DNA from 2 places in the Paenibacillus sp. JT31N11 genome. Region 1 is predicted to be linked to the other one. Evidence: predicted binding sites of a transcription regulator. Region 1 holds the regulator's gene; the other holds the start of a gene.
What was found. The regulator CtsR, encoded in region 1, represses protease genes until heat stress. The targets are predictions, from matches to a motif close to ATGGTCAATAAAGGTCAAACA.
Positions count from the first base shown of each region.

Region 2: clpP (ATP-dependent Clp endopeptidase proteolytic subunit ClpP) is a predicted target of CtsR. The motif match lies at 1,715-1,735, and genes of this name have one in related genera.

Region 1 covers NZ_JBWDNQ010000026.1:3-5,537, forward strand. Annotated here, with positions in the region: partial or broken rRNA gene rrf (5S ribosomal RNA) at 1-91, shown strand, start outside; gene AC0YNV_RS37755 (CtsR family transcriptional regulator) at 600-1,067, shown strand; gene AC0YNV_RS37760 (UvrB/UvrC motif-containing protein) at 1,177-1,698, shown strand; gene AC0YNV_RS37765 (protein arginine kinase) at 1,767-2,807, shown strand; gene AC0YNV_RS37770 (ATP-dependent Clp protease ATP-binding subunit) at 2,810-5,263, shown strand; gene AC0YNV_RS37775 (antibiotic biosynthesis monooxygenase) at 5,431-5,535, shown strand, end outside.
Region 2 covers NZ_JBWDNQ010000011.1:21,863-27,397, reverse strand. Annotated here, with positions in the region: gene gap (type I glyceraldehyde-3-phosphate dehydrogenase) at 1-221, opposite strand, end outside; gene AC0YNV_RS28935 (sugar-binding transcriptional regulator) at 326-1,363, opposite strand; tRNA gene AC0YNV_RS28930 (tRNA-Arg) at 1,596-1,670, shown strand; gene clpP (ATP-dependent Clp endopeptidase proteolytic subunit ClpP) at 1,875-2,456, shown strand; gene sda (sporulation histidine kinase inhibitor Sda) at 2,721-3,017, shown strand; gene AC0YNV_RS28915 (SIMPL domain-containing protein) at 3,179-4,003, opposite strand; gene AC0YNV_RS28910 (HPr family phosphocarrier protein) at 4,186-4,455, opposite strand; gene whiA (DNA-binding protein WhiA) at 4,559-5,488, opposite strand; gene AC0YNV_RS28900 (gluconeogenesis factor YvcK family protein) at 5,496-5,535, opposite strand, start outside.

The DNA of each region.
Region 1 (5,535 bases):
ACGCGTACCCATCCCGAACACGACCGTTAAGCCCTTCAGCGCCGATGGTACTTGGACCGCAGGGTCCTGGGAGAGTAGGACGTTGCCAAGCACGAGAAGCCGACCGCAGCACTGTGGTCGGTTTTTTGTTGTCTGCTGGCTTATATCCATATATGATGAAATTTTTAATCGTAGCCGTCAATATTGAAGAATGCATCAAAGTAGCAAGAAGAGGATACCGATATTTCACATCTTTAATTATTCGCTTTATTTAATTTTAATTGTATAAAATAGGCTGGTTCTGCGTGAAGTCAATTAAGCAAATGTTTCGGCAGCTGCCCAGAAAAGGTAAAGAATAGAACAGCCTCCCTTCAAGCCGCAAAGATCTTTTGCCTTGTCCGGTATCAAGTTATGAACATTCTGACGTATAAAAGCGGCAGATACGCCCAAGCTAATAGCAGATCAGAAAACCATGATACGCGGCTTGACGTTTTAAAAAAAATGCGTATAATAAAGTTAAAGTCAAAGAAAGTCAAAGTCAATTAATTAGAATATTGAATGATTTTGATGCTTCTTGACTGCTTAGCTGTTGTTGGTTGCATTTTAGGGAGGTTGGTGAAATGCGCAACATTTCCGATCTCATTGAGCAGTATTTGAAGCATATGCTGCAGGAGAGCTCCGATGGTGCGGTTGAATTGCAGCGTAATGATTTGGCGGATCGCTTTTCCTGCGTTCCTTCACAAATTAATTACGTAATCAGCACCCGGTTTACACTGGAGAAGGGCTACTTTGTTGAAAGTAAGCGCGGTGGAGGCGGATATATCCGTATTCAACGCATTGAGCTGCCGACGTTAACGGTCATACAAGGGCATATTGCCCAAACCATTGGCGATCAGGTGGATCAAGGAGCGGCCGAGGGACTTATTTATCAGCTGGAAGAAGCGCAGCTTGTATCCAAGCGGGAAGGCAATCTGCTGAGGGCTGCAATCTCCCGTGAAGCGATCGCCGTAAAGCTCCCCTTGCGGGATGAAATAAGGGCGCGACTCCTGAAAGCGATGTTGATTACATTACTCGTCAAATCCCGATGAGTACTGCTCACTCCTATAAGGTCAGCTTGAACTTGCTTAACCTTAATGGGAGAATGAGAACCATGGATGCGATTTTTCTTGAACCTTGCAGGAGGAGGGATAGTACGGAATGCTTTGTCAGGAATGCGGTAATAAACCGGCTTCACTTCATTTTACGAAAATTGTAAATGGGGAAAAAACGGAATTTCATATTTGCGAATCCTGCGCACGTGAAAAAGGAGAAGGGTTGCCGGGTGTATCCAACGGATTCTCCATTCACAGTTTGTTATCCGGACTGCTCGACTTTGAACCTGCAAGCGGAGTAAACGCCTTTGGTGCAAGGCCGCAGCAATTACGCTGTGAAACATGTGGTCTTACCTATACACAGTTCAGCAAGATGGGGCGGTTCGGCTGCAGCGAATGCTACACGACTTTTGGCAGCAAGCTGGATCCGATTCTCAAGCGTGTTCACGGCAACTCGTCGCATGTCGGCAAGATTCCGAAGCGCACGGGCGGACAAATTCAGCTCAAGCGTGAAATTGAGGACCTTCGGGCCGATCTGCAGCAGCGAATAGAATGCGAGGAGTTTGAGAACGCAGCTAAAATCCGCGACCAGATTCGTGAACTGGAAGGTAAGGTTACAGATGTTTAGGCTAAGCGTGAAAGGAGGAACCGTTTTTGTCGGAGCGATCTTTTGTACAGGAAGCCTTAAGTGAATGGATGAGAGAAGCTGGGCCTGATTCAGATATTGTTATCAGCAGTCGAGTTCGGATCGCCCGTAATTTACGGAGCCATCCTTTTCCGATGCTCGCCACAAACGAACAGGCGCAGGAGGTTATGGAGAATCTCACCGCTATGGGATCTTCTCCCGAGCTGGGTGAGATTGACCGGTTTGAGACGATTGAGCTCTCCGAGCTGAGCGAGCTTGAACGCAGAGTGCTCGTTGAGAAGCATCTCATAAGCCCGAATCTTGCGAATGAGTCACGCTGCGGGGCACTTATATTAAGTGAAAACGAATCCGTCAGTATCATGGTGAATGAAGAGGATCATCTGCGGATCCAATGCTTGTATCCCGGTTTTCAAATTAAAGAAGCCTGGAGCTTGGCTAACCGCATTGACGATATTTTTGAAGAAGCAACCGATTACGCCTTTGATGAACGCCGTGGTTATCTGACCAGTTGTCCGACGAACGTCGGTACAGGTATTCGTTCTTCGGTCATGATGCATTTGCCTGCGCTTGTCATGACGCATCAGATCAACCGTATTTTGACGGCAATTACTCAAGTAGGGCTGGCAGTGCGGGGAATTTACGGAGAAGGCAGTGAAGCGTTAGGCAATTTGTTTCAGGTATCCAATCAGATTACGCTGGGACAATCCGAGGAAGAGATCATCGATAATTTGCACAGTGTAGCCAAACAAATTATTGAGCACGAAAAGGCGGCGCGTCAGCGTATGCTGGAGGAGTCGCAGATTCGTCTGGAGGATCGGATTTACCGTTCCTACGGAATTCTGTCACATGCGACCATAATGGATTCCAAAGAAGCAGGTCAGCGGTTATCCGATGTCCGGCTGGGAATCGATCTTGGTCTGATCAAAGGGGTATCGCCGCTTGTAATGAATGAAATGATGGTTTTAATGCAGCCGGGTTTTCTGCAGCAGGTGTTTAATGAAAAGATGAATACCGAGCAGCGGGATATCAGGCGGGCAGAGCTTATACGTCAGCAATTACAACTAAGTAAATCCGATCATGGGGGTGTGTAAACATGATGTTTGGCAGATTCACGGAACGTGCGCAGAAGGTACTTGCACTTGCACAAGAAGAAGCGGTGCGTCTGGGTCACAACAATATTGGAACAGAGCATATTTTACTTGGGCTTAATCGTGAAGGGGAAGGCATTGCTGCCAAAGCCCTTATCGGACTTGGTCTGAGCCTGGAAAAAATCCAGGATGAAGTCGAGACGCTTATCGGCCGCGGACAAGAGCAGCCGACCAACATTGCGTATACGCCGCGAGCAAAGAAAGTAATTGAACTTTCGATGGATGAAGCGCGTAAGCTGGGTCATACCTATGTAGGAACAGAGCATATTCTGCTCGGCCTGATCCGCGAAGGCGAAGGCGTTGCCGCCCGCGTACTTAATAATTTGGGCATCAGCCTGAACAAAGCCAGGCAGCAGGTCCTGCAGCTCCTGGGCAGCAGCGAAGCGGTCTCGAGCAACCATGGCGCACCGGCTAATGTAAGTACACCAACGCTGGATGGCCTTGCCCGCGATTTGACCGCTTATGCCAAAGATAATAATCTGGATCCTGTTATTGGACGGGGCAAAGAAATTGAGCGCGTCATTCAAGTGCTCAGCCGCAGAACCAAAAACAATCCGGTTCTTATCGGTGAACCTGGCGTAGGTAAAACCGCTATTGCCGAAGGGTTGGCTCAGAAAATTATCGCGGGTGAAATTCCGGAGACGCTGCGTGACAAACGCGTTATGACGCTCGATATGGGCTCTGTTGTTGCCGGAACCAAATATCGCGGTGAATTTGAAGACCGTCTGAAAAAAATTATGGACGAAATTCGCCAAGCCGGAAACATCGTATTGTTTATTGATGAGCTTCACACGCTTATTGGTGCAGGCGGTGCAGAAGGTGCGATTGACGCTTCGAATATTTTGAAACCAGCTCTGGCACGTGGCGAGCTGCAATGCATCGGTGCCACGACGCTGGATGAATATCGCAAGTATATTGAGAAAGATGCCGCGTTGGAACGCCGCTTTCAGCCGATTACTGTTGATCAGCCTTCGCCGGAGGAAGCTGTTCTTATCCTTCATGGACTTCGCGACCGTTATGAAGCCCATCACCGTGTGAAAATAACGGATGAAGCGATCGAACAGGCGGTTAAGCTTTCGGACCGTTATATTACGGACCGTTTCCTGCCGGATAAAGCGATTGACCTGATCGATGAGGCCAGCTCCAAAGTACGCCTTAAATCCTATACGGTACCGCCTAATTTGAAACAGCTGGAAAATCGTCTTGAGGATATCCGCAAGGAGAAAGATTCGGCGGTTCAAAGCCAGGAATTCGAGAAGGCTGCTGCCCTTCGTGATACGGAACAGAAGATTCGCGAAGAGCTTGATGTTACCAAGAATCAATGGAAAGAAAAACAAGGCCGTACGGATTCGGAGGTCACACCGGAGGATATCGCTCAGGTGGTTGCCAGCTGGACGGGAATTCCGGTGAGCAAACTGGCTGAGGAAGAAACGCAGCGGCTGCTCAAAATGGAAGATATCCTTCATGACCGTGTTATCGGTCAGGATGAAGCCGTCAAAGCGGTATCCCGCGCAATGCGCCGTGCCCGTGCCGGCCTGAAGGATCCGAAGCGTCCAATGGGATCATTTATCTTCCTCGGACCTACCGGGGTTGGTAAAACTGAGCTTGCCCGCGCACTGGCGGAAGCAATGTTCGGTGACGAGAATGCTGTTATCCGTATCGATATGTCGGAATATATGGAGAAGCATTCGACCTCACGTCTGGTCGGCGCGCCTCCAGGGTATGTCGGCTACGAAGAAGGCGGCCAGCTCACCGAGAAAGTACGCCGCAAGCCTTATTCGGTTGTACTGCTTGATGAGATCGAGAAGGCGCATCCGGATGTGTTTAACATCCTGCTGCAGGTGCTGGAGGATGGCCGTTTAACGGACTCCAAAGGCCGTGTCGTCGATTTCCGCAATACGCTGATCATCATGACCTCGAACGTCGGTGCGGATCAAATCAAGCGCAACACGTCACTTGGATTTACAGCCGCACAGGATGCAGGCCGTGACTTTAATATCATGAAAGAAAAAGTGCTCGCGGAATTGAAAAAGAGCTTCCGTCCCGAGTTCCTTAACCGGATTGATGAAACGATTGTATTCCATTCTCTTGGAGAAGAGCATATTGCTCAAATCGTTACCTTAATGTCCGAGGAGCTGCGCAAACGGCTTCGTGAGCAGGAAGTAGACTTCACGCTTACAGATTCGGCCAAAGCATTCCTGGCTAAGGAAGGCTACGATCCGCAGTACGGCGCCCGCCCGCTGCGTCGTGCGATTCAGAAGCATATTGAAGACCGGCTTTCTGAGGATCTGTTGACAGGTAATATCAACAAAGGCGATACGCTTACAATTGATGAGAAAGACGGTGCGCTGACGGTTTCGCCATCAGCACCGGCAGCTGGAGAGCCAGCCACCAAGTAAGCCAAATAATTTTTTAAAACCTTGCCCCTGAAGGCTCTTCGCTTCCTTAGCGAAAGCCCGTCAGGGGCAAGGTTTTTTTGCTACATCCAGCAAATCAGCGTATGATTAGAGTGAGTTGTCATTTGGCGCAGTTGAATGTTCGCTAAACCCCTGAGGAGGTAATAATAATGATCGTTGTTGTGAATACGATAAAAGTAAAAAAAGGCCATGGGGAAGAAGTGGCGCAGCGTTTTCAAAATTCCAAAGGTGTTGAATTAACCCCCGGATTTGTT
Region 2 (5,535 bases), on a different contig from region 1:
AATACTTTGATTTCGCGTCCGTTAACGATCAGGGCGCCTTCTTTTGCTTCAACTTTTGCGTCAAGCGTACCATGAGTCGTGTCATATTTAAGCAGATGAGCCAGTGTATTCGTGTCTGTCAAATCGTTCACAGCCACCACTTGAATTTCCGGGTTGTTCAGAGCAGCGCGGAAAACGTTACGACCAATACGACCAAATCCGTTAATACCTACATTTACCATTGTTGTTTCCTCCTAGGTTTGATTTTAATTTATATCTTAAGACGTCTGCTTCAGCAGCCGGTCAGCCGCCTGCAACCGTCAAGATCTCGCTTATATGTGTTTGCTTACTGCTGTTCTTCATCAAGCATTGCTACAATAACCAGGGCTGCAGCTTCATCCGTCACGAGAATATCATCATGCCCGAATCGCATCACAGCGGCGATAGCCTCGCCCTTGCTGCTTCCGCCTGCAATGGCTATTACCACTTCCGTCTCCATAATATCCTCCAGGCGCAGTCCCGCCGTCGGCATCTTATGAACAACCGCGCCATCACGGTCAAAATAATACCCAAAGGATTCGGCAAGCGCGCCTTCAGCAGTCATGGCTGCAATAACTTCCTCATTAACCCGTCTTCGCCGTGCCATGACCATAGCGTCTCCGATGCCGTGGATGACAATGCGGGCGCTGCGGATCACATCGACAATCTCGCGAATATTCGGTTCCTGCATGAGTGTCAGATAGGCTTCCTCGCCCAAATGATCGGGTACATGCAGCAGCCTGTACTGGGCTCCTGTACGCTTGGCCATTGTGGAAGCAATCGTGTTCGCCTGATAATCCAGACTCTCGCCCAATCCTCCGCGCGCTGGTACGAACCAGTTTCCCTTCAAAGGTGTCTGAGTGGTTAATTGATTGGCCACCGAAGCGAGCGTCGAACCGCCGGTTACAGCGACGACATCGTCCTTGTTCATCATCTTGCGGAGTGCGGCACATCCGGCCTTCCCAAGCTCGCGCTTGGTATGCACAGAGGAATCCGAGTCACCCGGGACAATCCACACATGCTTGAGTCCAAAATACTTGCGAAGCCGCTGCTCCAGCTCCGTGAGGCCGAACATCTCCTTATAGAAGGGCTCCATATCCTCCAGAAGCCGTCTTCCGGAGTCGCTGATGCGCATGCCTGCCGTTTCGACGTGAAGCAGTCCCTGCTCCTTCAGAAAGTCCGTCTCGGCCCTCAGCACACGTTCCGACAAATCCAGCGATGCGGCAAGCGTCCGCCGCCCAATCATGTCGGATAACATCACCTGCCTGAGAATCAGATATCTTTTTTTCATGACGGCAAGCAGATCCGGCAGCAGCTGCTGCTGAATTTCGATGAGAGATTGCATCTTTCAACATCAACTCCAGTTGCGCCGAATTCGTTATCCGGTTCTCGTGGACATTTTTCGTCCCGCATGATCATTTTAAGTCCCACCGTTATTGTACTCCAAAAATTTATGAGGGGCAAGTCAGGTTTAACGGAAGAAACCGCTTTCCGTCACGATTTACACAAATTTATCTTTGCATAAGCCCTTGCTTTTCTTCCAGCAATCACATATACTTATTTTCGCTATCACATTTGCGCCCGTGGTCCAATGGATATGACGTAGGCCTCCGGAGCCTGAGATCGAGGTTCGATTCCTCGCGGGCGCGCCATAAAAAACACATCTGCCGGCATCTGCCGGTTTTTTAATACCACTAATTTGACCATCTTTGACTTTTAAAAAACAATGGTTTATGATGTGGATATAAAGCTGATCTAACAAGCCGATGTTTTGGATACGGGCCGTGTGTCCGCGAAAAAGCTAATACAGCAGAAGAGCAGCGCATAACACTTATTAGGAGGGAATTACTTTGGAAATGAACTTTGTACCTATGGTTATTGAGCAGAGCAACCGCGGCGAGCGCGCTTACGATATATACTCCCGCTTGCTGAAAGACCGCATTATTTTCCTTGGCACTCCTGTGAATGACATTGTCGCTAATTCCATCATCGCACAGCTGCTGTTCCTGGCTGCGGATGATCCTGAGAAGGATATCTCGCTTTACATCAATAGTCCTGGCGGCTCGGTCTCTGCAGGTCTGGCTATCTTTGATACCATGCAGTTCATCAAACCAAGCGTATCCACCATATGTGTTGGTATGGCTGCTTCCATGGGCGCTTTCCTGCTTGCTGCCGGCGAAAAAGGCAAAAGACATGCACTGCCAAACAGTGAAGTCATGATTCACCAGCCGCTGGGCGGAGCGCAAGGACAAGCGAGCGATATTGAGATCCGCGCCAAGCATATCTTGAAAACGCGCGATACCTTGAACAAAATCCTGGCCGAGCGTACAGGTCAGCCGCTTGAGAAAATCGAGCGCGACACCGATCGCGATTATTTCATGTCTGCTGCAGATGCACAGGCTTACGGTCTGGTCGATAAAGTTATTGAGAAGCTGTAAGGTTTCCTAAATCCGATACCGCCATTCCGGTTATTCCCTTATATAACGAAAGAGAAGAGTGCCGATCCAGAAAATGGACCTGCACTCTTTCTTTATCCTTAGGCATAGCGTTATTATCACAGTATTTGACCAATGTCAAGAAAAATTCGGCGCGTTGAATTGGTAACGACTCCATTAATTTTTCATGTTAATATGTACTAAATGATTCCAGATTCACCGACACTTAGGCTGTTATTGAAATCTAACAAACGGAGTTGCACACGCATGAAACTATCAAATCCTTTCGCAAGCGTGCGAAATTTCATCCGTCCCAGTGAACCTGGTTACATTTACAACCATTTCACGCCAGCATTTGATCGTTCCTTTGATCAATCTGTTACCCTACATGAAAATCGCAAATCTTATTTGCCGATGCAGGATAAATCCCTTCTTTTACGGCCGCTCAGCGACGTACATTTGATCGAAGTCTATCAAGAAGCCAAAGCGATGCGGCTCTCGGAAGAGTTTATTTCTTTAATCGAGCAAGCCATCGAGCAGCGTGGTTTATCCGAGTCTGATTAGGCTCGCTCGTCCTGCCTGAATAACGCTCTCAACCCAGCGTCGTGCCGCTATCCTTTAGGATGGCGGCACGACGCTTTCTATCCGTTCCACAAAGAAAAAGCGGAGCCGCTTGGAAAATCCAAGCACTCCGCTTCTTTTTCTCCCTGCCCATGGTGCGATTGTTATTCCATTTCGTAAGAGACCTGTACATTAGCAGACAGCGTAATTTCGCCGGTCTGTATCGATGTGGAAGCACTATCCGCCGCGGCCTGAGGAACAGCGGACATCAAGCCTTTGTTGTACACGGGAATGCTGCCTGAGCTGGATTGTGATATATTAACGGCCGCCTTCAATTGTTTGCCTGCTGCTTTGGCTAATGTCTCGGCTTTGGCCTTTGCGTTGGCCATCGCCTTCTCCAATGCCTGAAGCTCGTATTGATCCTGCTTCTCCGTATCAAATTGCACGCCATCCATCCGGTTCGCGCCTGCAGCCGAAAGGTTGTCCAGCAGTTGACCGATATTAATCAAGTCTCTTGTAGTGATTTGGATGCTGTGGGTAGCCACATAACCGGTAACTTTGTTCGTGCCGTCTTTTTCGTTATACGTATACTGCGGCTGGACATTAAAGTTCGTCGTCTTTACATCCTTCTCGGCCAACTTGCTTTTTTCGAATAGAACGTTCTGAAGAGCGGCAAACTTCGTCGCATTGCTTGCCTGCGCTTCCTTGGCAGTAGCTGCCCGTGTTTCCACGCCTACATTGACGTAAGCCACATCTGGCGCCGCTTGCAGCTCGCCTTGCCCGCTAACGGTGATAATCCCCTTCTGCACCTCTCCAGCCTCCCCGGCAGCATATACGTCGCCTTTGCCTCCGTTTGCCCCGATGATAGCTCCAATTCCTACAGCGACAGCGAGCGCAGCCGTTAATACCCACTTCGAGCGGCCTCTTGGTTTTGCCATCTGATTCGTTTCTGTCCCGGTCTGAGTTTGTTCGGTCTTCTTCTCAACCATTACAATCATCCCCTTTGCATAAAAATTGGTTACATTTTCTATAACGTCATAGTCGGCCGGGATGTTGCAGTTATCTGTATCCACAGCTTTTTTGACACAGAAAAAAGCCCCATCCTGGGACTTCTCTGCTTCGAAAGAACTTCTATTGCCTCAACTGGAGGCACCAGTTCATTTCTTATTGTTTATTGGTTCTCCAGCTCTTCTTTGCTGACCAAATTGACTAAAGCGGTTACAGCTTGGTCGGCATCCGAACCTTCCGCGCTAATGGTTACTTCCGTCCCCGAGCTGATCGCAAGACTCATAATCCCCATAATCGATTTCGCGTTCACTTTTTTTTCGTCTTTCTCGACGAACACCTCGGAAGAAAACTTGTTCGCTTCCTGAACAAAAAGTGCGGCCGGTCTTGCATGAAGACCTGTCTTCAGTCGAACGACAACCGGATGCCTTGTCATGGAAACCTTACCCCCTAAACTTAATTCAATCGTGCGATTGAGATTGCAAACGTCATTTTATTCTCCATTATACCACTTTTGCTGCAACTTAACTAGCCTTATGCTACCCGTTCCTTAATTTTTCCGCAAGTTCGTCGAGTTTTCTCAATCTATGGTTCACGCCTGACTTGCTGACCTTCCCTTTGAGGATCTCGCCGACTTCCTTTAAATTGATATCCGGATGCATGAGGCGCACCTCTGCCACTTCCCGCAGCTTCTCGGGCAGATTCTCGAGGCCCATTTCCCTTTGGAGCAGTTTAATATTGTCAATTTGCCTGACAGCAGCACCGATCGTTTTATTAAGATTCGCTGTTTCGCAATTAACAATACGGTTCACCGAATTGCGCATATCGCGCATAATCCGGACATCCTCGAACTTGAACAGCGCCTGATGGGCACCAATGATGTTCAGAAGCTCGATGATCTTCTCGCCTTCCTTCATGTAGAAAATGAACCCTTTTTTACGCTCGATGCAGCGGGCGTTCAAGTCGAACTTGTTCGCCAGATCCACCAGCGCCTTGCAGTGTTCCTCGTACATGACGGCAATTTCCAGGTGATATGAAGAACCTTCCGGGTTATTGACAGAACCTCCGGCCAGAAAAGCCCCTCGCAGGTAGGAACGCTTGCAGCAGGACTTGCGGAGCATTTCCTTGTCAATCCCCTGATTAAACATAAACCCTTCGGAAACAATACGCAAATCGCTCAGGATCTCCTGAACCTTGGCCGGTATGCGGACAATATACACATTGTTCTTCTTGAGCCTCATTTTCTTGCGGACAAGCAGCTCTGTATGGACATCGAACTGCTTTTTGATAAGGGTATATATCCGTCTGGCAATGGCTGCATTTTCGGTAGAGATATCGAGAATGACTTTGCGGCTGGATACCGACACAGATCCGTTCATCCGAATGAGGGCAGACAATTCCGCTCGCTCACAGCAGGGCTCCGACTCTATAAGGGTTAGTTCTTTTTTCGTTTGGGCCGCAAATGACATCGTTCTCTCACCTCTTTCGTTCCATCCAGTTTTCCACCAGCTGATAA